DNA from 3 places in the Mesorhizobium sp. C416B genome. Region 3 is predicted to be linked to each of the others. Evidence: predicted binding sites of a transcription regulator. Region 3 holds the regulator's gene; each other region holds the start of a gene.
What was found. The regulator PhoB, encoded in region 3, activates phosphate uptake and scavenging genes when phosphate is short. The targets are predictions, from matches to a motif close to TGTCATNNANCTGTCAT.

Region 1 (3,742 bases), 3.1 Mb from region 3:
GAAAATGTCGCCAACCCTTCTGTCGCAACGGCTTAGGGATCTCGAAGCGGGAGGCATCGTCGAGCGGACCGAGATCGCGACCGAGAAGGGCGTGTTCGAATACCGGCTGACCGAGGCGGGCCGGGATTTGCGCCCGGTTGTCGAGGCGATGGGGTTTTGGGGCCAGAAATGGGTCGAGGCCAGGCTGTCGCTCAAAAACCTCGATCCGTCGCTGCTGATGTGGGACATGCGGCGCAATCTGAACCCCAGTCCGCTGCCGGACGGGCGCACTGTGATACAATTCCTGTACCATGACCTGCCGGCGTCAAAACGATCGTGGTGGCTGATCGTCGAAAAGCAGGGCGAGGTCGATCTTTGCTGGTACGATCCGGGCTTCGACGTCGATCTCTACGTCTCGACCGATCTGTGCACCATGACCTCGATCTGGATGGGGCTGACGACAGTTCACAAGGAACGCGACAAGATCAGCCTGACCGGCGATCTCGACGTCGCCGGCAAGATGCAGATCTGGCTTGGGCTCAGCCCGTTTGCGGTGATGCCGAAGCGCGTGGCGGCTTGAGGTCCCTGCGCATTCCACAGATCGGCTTGCCTCTAAAAATACTAGTTGCAAAATGCAATCAGTTTGAATACTGATTGCAAATCACAACTGGTCACCGAAAGGGAGGCTCCATGTCCAAACTTCGCGTCAATGCCTTCACGTTGTCGCTCGACGGTTTCGGCGCCGGTCCTGACCAGGACCTGCAAAATCCGCTCGGCGTTGGTGGCGAATATCTGCACAAATGGATGACCGGCACCCGCACCTTCCATGAGATGGTCGGCAAGGATGGCGGCACCACCGATGTGGACGACCGGTTCACTGTCCGCAGCTTCGACAATGTCGGGGCCTGGATCCTCGGCCGCAACATGTTCGGCCCAATCCGCGGCGAATGGCCAGACGAGAGCTGGAAAGGCTGGTGGGGCGACAACCCGCCCTATCACGTGCCGACCTTCGTGCTGACCCACTACAAGCGCGACCCCATTGTGATGGAAGGCGGCACCGTTTTCCACTTCGTTGCCGGCGGCATCCACGCCGCGCTCGAACAAGCAAAGGCCGCGGCCGGCGGCAAGGATGTCCGCGTCGGCGGCGGCGTTTCCACCATCCGGCAATATCTGCAAGAGAAGCTCATCGACGAGTTGCATCTGGCGGTGTCGCCGGTGTTGCTCGGGAGGGGCGAGAGCCTGTTTGCCGGGCTGGATATGCTGAAGCTGGGTTACCAGTGCACCGAGCAGGTGGCGACAGCGCTCGCCACGCATGTGACGATCAAGCGGGTGTAGTGGCGAAGTGATAGGCGCAGGCTTCTTTCTCCCCGTTCTACGGGGAGAAATGCCCGGCAGGCAATGAGGGGCAGCGCTGCTTTTGGAGGTTAGCAGCGTCCGACGGCTGTGAATTCGTCGATGCCGGCGCTGCCCCTCATCCGCCCTTCGGGCACCTTCTCCCCGTGAAACGGGGAGAAGGAAAAGTGCTCAATACTTCTCCGGCACGTAAAGCTCGCGCGGCAGGACCTGGCGCTCGTACTCCGGGTTGAACACCCGCTCGGGCAGCGTGATTTCTTCGTGCGGCACGTCCTCATAGGGCAGTTGTTTGAGGAGATGGTCGATGCAGTTCAGCCGCGCCCGCTTCTTGTCGTTGCCTTCGACGATGTACCACGGTGCCTCTGGGATGTTGGTGCGGGCAAACGTCTCTTCCTTGGCCTTGGTGTACTGCTCCCAGCGCACGCGCGACTGCAGGTCCATCGGCGACAGCTTCCACTGCTTCATCGGGTCGTGGATGCGCATCATGAAGCGCATCTGCTGTTCCTCGTCGGTGATCGAGAACCAGTATTTGACCAGCGTGACGCCGGAGCGGACCAACATGCGCTCGAACTCCGGCACGTCGCGGAAGAACTCTTCGACCTGATCGGGTTCGGCAAAGCCCATCACCCGCTCGACGCCGGAGCGGTTGTACCAGGAGCGGTCGAACAGCACGATCTCGCCGCCGGCCGGCAGATGCGGCACGTAGCGCTGGAAATACCACTGCGATTTTTCGCGCTCGGTCGGCGCCGGCAGCGCCACGACGCGGCAGATGCGCGGGTTGAGGCGCTGGGTGATGCGCTTGATGACGCCGCCCTTGCCGGCGGAATCGCGTCCTTCGAAAACCACCACCAGCTTCTTCTTGTGGTAGGCGACCCAGGACTGCAGCTTGATCAGTTCCGACTGCAAGCCGATCAGGTCGCGGAAATACTGCATGCGGTCGATCGACGGCGGATGCGCGTTCTTGTAGATCTTGGAGATCTCCAGCGACAGCGCCGGCTCCGACATTTCAAGCTCATAGTCCTCGTCGAGCATGTCGGCGAGTTCGGCTTCCAGCCAATCCCTGGCCGGAGAATTCTGCTTCAACTCGGTCATTTCCACTGCTCCGCTTGCCGGCTGGCATGAAACCCTGAGCCGACTCGATATAGGCCGCCAATGACGGTTTTATTGCAAGCCGCCGGCCAGCCGGTCATCACTGCAAACCAGCGAGCATTGCCGATCCATCGCCCTGGGATGGCGACAAGCCGCTCAAATTGTCCTACAAATAGCGGACCCCTTCGGGCTTCCCCGCCCTTTCCTGCTAAAACCGCCTCCCCCCCAAAACTACGAGGATCTGACATGGAATACCGCACGCTTGGCCGTTCCGGCTTGAAAGTTTCGGCGCTGACCTTGGGAACCATGACCTTCGGCGGCAGCGGGCCGTTCGCCGCCGTCGGCAATTCCGATCTCGCGGAGGCCTCGCGCATCATCGACACTTGCATCGATGCCGGCATCAATCTCATCGACACCGCCAATGTCTATTCCAACGGTCTGTCGGAAGAGATCATCGGCGAGGCGCTCGGCGGCAAGCGCAAGAACGACGTGCTGATCGCCTCCAAGGCGCGCATGCGGATCGGCAAGGGCCCCAATGACGAAGGCCTGTCGCGCCATCATCTGATCCGCGAATGCGAGAAGAGCCTGAAGCGCCTCAGGACCGATGTCATCGACATCTATTTCCTGCACGAATGGGACGGCGCGACGCCGCTCGAGGAAACCATCTCCGCGCTCGACACGCTGGTTGCCCAGGGCAAAATCCGCTATGTCGGCTGCTCCAACTATTCCGGCTGGCAGGTCATGAAGGCGCTCGGCATCAGCGACAGCCAGCACCAGCCGCGTTTCGTCACCCAGCAGATCCACTACACGCTGGAAGCACGCGAGGCCGAGTATGAGCTCTTGCCGATCTCGGTCGACCAGGGCCTTGGCGTGCTGGTGTGGAGCCCGCTCGCCGGCGGCCTGCTGTCGGGCAAATACCGCCGCGACAGTCCGACGGCGCGCCAGATCGGCGGCTGGTCGGAACCGCCGATCCGCGACGAGGGCCGGCTGTGGCGGATCGTCGACGTGCTGGTCGACATCGGCGCCACTCGCGGCGTCTCGGCGGCCCAGGTGGCGCTGGCCTGGCTGCTTGGCCGGCCGGCCGTCAGTTCGCTGGTGATTGGCGCACGCAACGAGGCCCAGTTGAAAGACAATCTCGCCGCGGCAAGCCTGACGCTGTCCTTTGATGAACGCCAGCGTCTCGATGCCGTCAGCCGGCCGCCGGTGCTCTATCCCTACTGGCACCAGCAGTTTACGGCGAAGGACCGCTTCGGCCCGGCCGATCTGGTTATGGACCGCAGCGTCATCTGACTTAAGGGCGCCGGAAGCCGCTAGCCCGCGA
Region 2 (3,742 bases), 3.3 Mb from region 3:
GCGTGGCATCAAGTCGGCCGAGGCGATGTAGACGATCGCCTCGTCCGACGGCAGGCCATGGCCGTTGCCGAAGCAATAGATGCGGCTGTGTTCGAGGAAGCGGCCGACGATCGACTTGACCCTGATGTTTTCCGACAGGCCGGGCACCTGCGGCCGCAGGCAGCAGATGCCGCGCACGACGAGATCGATCTCGACGCCGGCACGGCTGGCGTCATAGAGCGCGTCGATGATGTTGGGATCGACGAGCGCGTTCATCTTCATCCAGATGCGCGCCGGACGGCCAGCCAGCGCGTAGGCGACCTCGTCGGCAATGTGCTTGAGGATACGGCTGCGCAGCGTAAACGGCGAGATGGCGATCCGCATCTCATCGGTCGGCTCGGCATAGCCGGTGATGAAGTTGAACAGCTGGGCGACATCGCGCGCGATCGTCGGATCGGTGGTGAAGAAGGACAGGTCAGTGTAGATGCGCGCGGTCACCGGATGGTAGTTGCCGGTGCCGAGATGCACATAGTTGCGCAGCTTGCCGTCCTCGCGCCGCACTACTAGCGACATTTTCGCATGGGTTTTGAGTTCGAGGAAGCCGAACACGACCTGAACGCCGGCGCGTTCGAGGTCGCGCGCCCAGCGGATGTTGGCTTCCTCGTCGAAGCGCGCCTTGAGCTCGACCAGGGCGGTTACCGACTTGCCGGCCTCGGCCGCGTCGACCAAGGCGCGCACGATCGGGCTGTCGTTGGAGGTGCGGTAGAGCGTCTGCTTGATCGCCACCACCTCCGGGTCGGCCATCGCCTGGCGCAGGAATTGGACCACCACGTCAAAGGATTCATAGGGGTGGTGGACGACGATGTCCTTCTCGCGAATGGCCGCGAAACAGTCGCCGCCATGCTCGCGGATGCGCTCGGGAAAGCGTGGATTGTAGGGGGTGAACTTCAGGTCGTCGCGCGGCACGGCGACGATCTCGGAAATCTGGCTGAGCGCCAGCGGGCCGGTCAGAACGCTGATGCGGCTCGAAGAGACGCCAAGCTCGCCGGCGACGAACTCGCGCAATTCGCCGGGCATCGACTTGTCGAATTCGATGCGGATGACCGAACCGCGGCGGCGCCGCTTCAGCGCCGTCTCGAACAGGCGCACGAGATCTTCCGACTCTTCCTCGACCTCGATATCGCTGTCCCGGATGATGCGGAAGGTGCCGGAACCCTTGACCTCATAGCCGGGGAACAGCTTGCCGATATAGAGGCCGACAGCCTCCTCCAACGGAATGAAGCGAACGTGCTGCTTGCGGTCGGGCAGACGGATGAAGCGCTTCAGCGCCACCGGCAGGCGCAGAAGCGCGCTCATCTCCTCGCCATTCTTGCGATGGCGCAATTGCAGCGCCATCGAGAAGCCGAGATTGGGAATGAACGGAAACGGATGCGCCGGGTCGATCGACAGTGGAGTCAGCACCGGGAAAACCTGGTCCTGGAAATGGTCTTCCAGCCAGACTTTTTCATCCTTGGTTAGTGCATCGCGGGTGATGCTCTCAATGCCTTCCTTGTTGAGCAGCAACATCAGCGCCGAAAGGCTGTTCTGCTGGTCCTCCTGCAGCCGCTCGACCTCGCGCAGCAATTGTTCCAGCTGCTGCTCCGGCGTGCGGCCGTCGGGGCTCTTTAGCGCAATGCCTTCGCGCACCTGGCCCGCAAGGCCGGCGACGCGGACCATGAAGAATTCATCGAGATTGGCGGCCGAAATCGACAGGAAACGGACGCGTTCGAGCAGCGGATGGTGCTCGTTCTGTGATTCCTCGAGCACACGCCGGTTGAACTGCAGCCAGGAGAACTCACGGTTGACGAACCGATCGGGGTTGCCGCCCTCGGGGCTCGCCACCTCGACATTGATGAATTCGCTCTGCACCGGCTTCAGTTCGTTCATGGTTCCTGCTCTTCCCCGCCAACCGTCCCTTGGAGCGCCGTTGGACGTGCCATGCCTCTAACACGCTTTTGTGACGCATGACCCTTCGGCGAAAACCGTTCCGATTTCAGGGACATGCACTTAACCGGCTCAACGTATCCTCTGACAGGCTTTTGCGACAGTTTCATTTCATCGATCTTGCAAACAGGCCTGTTATGTTCCAGATGCTTTTCGACGAGATCAAGGAGACGACGATGGCAGGCGGTTCCATTCCCCATTTCCAGAACGATGCGGGCCATCCGGCAATCGACATCGGCGTCAAGGAATTCATGTGCACCGGCGCCAACCCGCCCTTCGACCACCCACATGTGTTCCTCGACATGGGCGACGACAATGAAAAGGTCTGCCCGTATTGCTCGACGCTCTACCGCTATTCGGCGAAGCTGAGGGCGACGGAAACGCTGCCGGCTGGTTGCCTTTATATCGACCAGGCCGCCTGATCCTTCCGCGACAAGCCCGATGGAAGACATCAGGTCCCGGCAGGTCATAATCGCCGGGGCCGGCATCGCCGGGCTGACCGCTGCCCTTGCCTTCGCTGGACGGGGTTATCCGGTAAAGCTTATCGAACAGGCACAGCACCTCGAAGCGGCCGGCGCCGGCATCCAGCTTTCGCCCAACGCAACACGCATTCTTGGAAAACTCGGCGTGCTCGACCGACTGCTGCCCGCAGCGTTGCGGCCGGAAGCGGTCGTGCTCAAGGACGCCGGGACGCTGCGCGAACTGGCGCGGGTACCGCTCGGGCACGCCGCCGAAGCGCGCTGGCAGTCGCCCTATCTTGTCGCCCATCGCGCAGATCTGCAGGCAGCGCTGCTGGGGCAAATGGCCGAACGGCCAGAGATTGAGCTCATCACCGGCGCCCGCGTGACCGGCATCGTCAAAGACGCGCAATATGTCGCCGTGACCGCCGAAGTGGACGGCCGCGAGATCGAGGCACGCGGCAAACTGCTGGTCGGCGCCGACGGCGTCTGGTCGGCGGTCCGGGCGCAACTCGCAGGCGAGGACTTCGTCAAAAGCCGTTTTTCGGGCGAACTCGCCTGGCGGGCTACAATCGCAGCCGACGGTGCGGCCGGAGAAGCCTTTGCCGCGATCGGCGCCGCCGACTGCGTCACCACGTTCCTGCATCCTGGCTTCCACATGGTCGCCTACCCCGTCAGCAAAGGCCAGGCCTTCAATCTCGCCGCCTTCACCAAGGGTGAGCGCATGGCCGAAGGTTGGTCGGGCCATGCCGATCCCGCGATCCTCACGGCTGCCCTGCGCGGCACCGCGCCGGGCCTGACGAAGCTTGTGGCACTGGCCGGCCCATGGACGGCCTTTCCGATCCACACCGTCGAACAGAAGCGGTGGACGAGCCCGCAGGGCATCGCGCTGATCGGCGACGCCGCGCACGCGATGACGCCGTTTGCCGCGCAGGGCGCGGCAATGGCGATCGAGGATGCCATCACGCTTGCCGACGCTATCGCCGATTTCCCTGGCGATCTGCCCAGAAGTTTTCAAATCTGGGAAAATCTTCGGCGGCCGCGTGTCGCCAAGGCCGCGCGTCGTGGGGCCGTAAACCGCCTCGCCTGGCATGCTGCCGGCCCGGTGGCGATCGCCCGCAATCTGTTCCTGGCCATGCGCTCGCCCGACAAGCTCGCCGCCGACCTCGACTGGCTCTATGGATGGCGAGCGGACACTCGGCAGTCTAGATCGTCGACGTAGCGATCCTTCCCACTCCCCTCTGTCCTGCCGGACATCTCCCACGCAAGGGGGGAGATTGGATGTCGCCGTCGCCTTCGCCAAAATCGCCGGCGTTGCAGCA
Region 3 (3,742 bases):
GCGCGAACTGGACGACCGCGCCATCACGCTGATCGCCAAGCGCCAGCCGATGGCCAACGATCTGCGCGCCGTGGTCGGCTCGATCCGCATGGCCGGCGACCTCGAGCGCATCGGCGATCTCGCCAAGAACATCGCCAAACGCGTCGGCACCGTGGGCTTGAGCGTCACGCCGCGCGACCTCTCGCACTCCATCGATGCCATGGCGCAACTGGTGCTGATCCAGGTGCAAGGCGTCGTCGAGGAATATGCCGCCACCGATGCGGCAGCTCTTGCAAAACTCAGGAATGACGACGAGCGCATCGACGTCAAATACACGTCCGTGTTTCGTGAGCTCTTGACCTACATGATGGAAGACCCTCGCAACATCACCGCCTGCACGCATCTCTTGTTCTGCGCCAAGAATCTTGAGCGCATCGGCGATCATGTCACCAACATCGCCGAAAATGCGTATTATGTGCTGACCGGCCAGCAATTGCCCGCCAATCGTCCGAAGCAGGACGAGACGGCGATGGCCACGCCGGCCTGATGAGGGTGAACTGCCTATGATCGCGCCACGCATCATGGTCGTGGAGGACGAGGAGCCACTAGGCGTGCTCCTCCGCTACAACCTCGAATCCGAAGGCTATCAGGTCGAGGTGGTGACACGCGGCGACGAGGCCGAGATCCGCCTGCAGGAAAACGTGCCCGATCTCCTGGTGCTCGACTGGATGGTGCCGGCTGTTTCCGGCATCGAGCTCTGCCGGCGGCTTAGAGTGCGGCCCGAAACCGAGCGGCTGCCGATCATCATGCTGACCGCGCGCGGTGAGGAAAGCGACCGCGTGCGCGGCCTGTCCACCGGTGCCGACGACTATCTGGTCAAGCCATTCTCGACGCCGGAGTTCATGGCGCGCGTGAAAGCGCTGCTGCGCCGCGCCAAGCCGGAAGTGCTGTCGAGCGTGCTCAAGGTCGGCGACATCGTGCTCGATCGAGAATCGCACCGGGTCTACCGCAAGAAGAGCGAGATCAGGCTCGGACCGACCGAGTTCCGGCTGCTCGAATTCATGATGCGCCATCCCGGCCGCGTGTTCTCGCGCAGCCAACTGCTCGACAATGTCTGGGGCGAGACGATCTATATAGACGAGCGAACCGTCGACGTGCATGTCGGGCGGCTGCGCAAGGCCGTCAACAACGGCCGCATGCCGGATGTCATCCGTACCATTCGCGGCGCCGGCTACGCTATTAGGGAAGACTAGGATGCTGCGCGTCGCGCCGTTGCCGGCCATTCAGGCGACATGCTTGCCGGATTTCGCCTGAATGCCCGGCGCGAAAATCTCCTGGTCGACGAAGCCGAGCGCGCGCATGGCGCAGCCTTCGCGGATCAGCGGCAGCTCGTTGGGCTCGGTGTCGAAGGAGATCGATTTCGAGTGCTGGCCGCCGGCGGTCTGGGCGATCGCTTCGCGCAATGCCGGCTCGATCAGGTCGAAGGCGGCGGCGCTGACGCCGACCATGGCGACGGGTGCCGGATCGATCAGAGCAAACAGGCTGCCGAGGCCGAAGCCGAGCGCCTCACCGGCCCTGCGATAGGCTTCGCGCTCCGGGCCATCGGTTTCGCGGGCGCGCGCGGCGAGTGCGCGCATATCAGCGTCGCCGATATCGACCGGCTCGGCATCCTCGCCCATCATTTTGGCGCTGCGCCAGATGGCGTAGTTTCCGGCATAGGCCTCGACGCAGCCGCGCCGCCCGCAGCGGCAGAGCGCGCCGCCCGGACGGTGGATCATGTGGCCGAACTCGCCGCCCGAGGAATGGGTGCCGGTGAACAGTTCGCCTTTCAGCACCAGTCCCATGCCGATGCCGTGCGACAAGAGGATGGCGATAAAGTTGTCGCGGTAGCGCTCGGGCTGGCGCCATTGCAGCGCCACCGCCATCATATTGCAGTCGTTCTCCATGGTGGCCGGAATGCCGAATTCCACTTCCAACATGTCGGCGAAGGCAATGTCGGTCAGTGGCGTGATTGGCGACCACAGCATGGCGCGCGCCTGCGAATCGGTGATGCCCTGGATGCCCATGGCAATGCGGGCGATGCTCTGGACATCGAGGTCGGGATCCTCAAGCCGCCGCCGGACGATTGCTACGCATTCGCCAATCAGCTCGTCGCGCGGCTTGGTCAGCGTGTCCAGCCGGCGCTGTTCCTCGGCGACGACGTGGCCGGCATAGTCGATGACGGTGACGGACAGGAAATTGAGCGACAGCACGACGGTCATCACCGCCGCCGCTTCCGGGTTGAGGCCAAGGCCGACCTGCGGCCGGCCGCGTTTCAGTGCGCCTGTCTCGCCAGGTTTGCCTTCAATCAGGACGCCTTCTTGAATCAGATCAGACGAGATTGCCGATATGGTCGAGTGGCTGAGGCCGGTGGTCGCCGCAATCTCGGTCCGCGACGGCTGGCCGGCCCGGCGCACGGCCGAAATCACCATGGCACGGTTGCGACGGCGCAGATCGTCGTGGCGGATTCCAACCGACATTTGTTTCCTCCCGGCCTCCTCGCGCCTCATGATAGTGAAGGCGTTCGACGGCACCAGCCAAATATTGGCAGACGCCGGCAGCCCTGTCATTGTTTATTGCGGACCTCGAAAAAATTCGGCAAGGCCATCAGAATCCATCAGAATCGATGTTGACAGCGCCTTATCATTGAACCAGTATTTTTTCGAGGCTCGAAAAAATAGGGCCTCTGTGTGCCGGCCCTCGGGCCAGTTTTGTCGCGCCGCACGCGGCGCAGGGAGGATTATGATGAACAGATTTGCAGCCGCCATGCTGGCGGGTGTCGCCATGTCGCTGGCGCTGATGTCGGTCGCGCAGGCGAAGGACAAGGTCATCGGCGTGTCGTGGTCGAACTTCCAGGAAGAGCGCTGGAAGACCGACGAGGCGGCGATGAAAACGGCGATCGAGGCTGCCGGCGACAAGTACATTTCGGCCGACGCGCAGTCCAATCCCGGCAAGCAGCTGACCGACGTCGAAAGCCTGATCTCGCAGGGCGCCAACTCGCTGATCATCCTGGCGCAGGACGCCTCGGCCATCGGCCCGGCGGTGCAGAAGGCGCTGGACGAAGGCATTCCGGTCGTCGGCTATGACCGCCTGATCGAGAACAAGGACGTCTTCTACCTGACCTTCGATAACAAGGAAGTCGGCCGCATGCAGGCCCGCGAAGTGTTCAAGGCGAAGCCCGAAGGCAACTATGTCTTCATCAAGGGCTCGGGCTCGGATCCGAATGCCGATTTCCTGTTCTCGGGCTCGATGGAAGTGCTCAAGGAAGCCATCGACTCGGGCAAGATCAAGAATGTCGGCGAGGCCTATACCGATGGCTGGCTGCCGGCCAATGCCCAGAAGAACATGGAACAGTTCCTGACCGCCAATGACAACAAGGTCGATGCCGTGGTTGCGGCCAATGACGGCACCGCCGGCGGCGTTGTCGCCGCGCTGACGGCGCAGGGCCTTGCCGGAACGGTTCCGGTCTCCGGCCAGGACGGCGACCATGCCGCTCTGAACCGCATCGCGCTCGGCACGCAGACGGTGTCGGTGTGGAAGGACGCGCGCGAACTCGGCAAGAACGCCGCCGAGATCGCCTCGCAGCTTGCCGATGGCAAGAAGACGGGCGACATTGCCGGCGCCAAGGACTTCACCACGCCTGGCGGCAACACCGTCAAGTCGCTGTTCCTGACCCCCGTCGCGATCACCAAGGACAACCTCAACGTCGTCATCGACGCCGGCT

Region 1: ppk2 (polyphosphate kinase 2) is a predicted target of PhoB. The motif match lies at 2,485-2,501, and genes of this name have one in related genera.
Region 2: NLY43_RS05230 (RNA degradosome polyphosphate kinase) is a predicted target of PhoB. The motif match lies at 2,060-2,076, and genes of this name have one in related genera.

The regions. Positions count from the first base shown of each region.
Region 1 is NZ_CP100471.1:800,015-803,756, forward strand. Features, by position in the region: gene NLY43_RS04110 (winged helix-turn-helix transcriptional regulator) at 1-559, shown strand, start outside; gene NLY43_RS04115 (dihydrofolate reductase family protein) at 670-1,314, shown strand; gene ppk2 (polyphosphate kinase 2) at 1,504-2,424, opposite strand; gene NLY43_RS04125 (aldo/keto reductase) at 2,668-3,711, shown strand; gene NLY43_RS04130 (glycosyl transferase family 90) at 3,732-3,742, opposite strand, start outside.
Region 2 is NZ_CP100471.1:1,032,795-1,036,536, forward strand. Features, by position in the region: gene NLY43_RS05230 (RNA degradosome polyphosphate kinase) at 1-1,905, opposite strand, end outside; gene NLY43_RS05235 (zinc-finger domain-containing protein) at 2,139-2,384, shown strand; gene NLY43_RS05240 (FAD-dependent monooxygenase) at 2,404-3,642, shown strand.
Region 3 is NZ_CP100471.1:4,428,489-4,432,230, forward strand. Features, by position in the region: gene phoU (phosphate signaling complex protein PhoU) at 1-526, shown strand, start outside; gene phoB (phosphate regulon transcriptional regulator PhoB) at 543-1,232, shown strand; gene NLY43_RS21635 (ROK family protein) at 1,263-2,498, opposite strand; gene xylF (D-xylose ABC transporter substrate-binding protein) at 2,764-3,742, shown strand, end outside.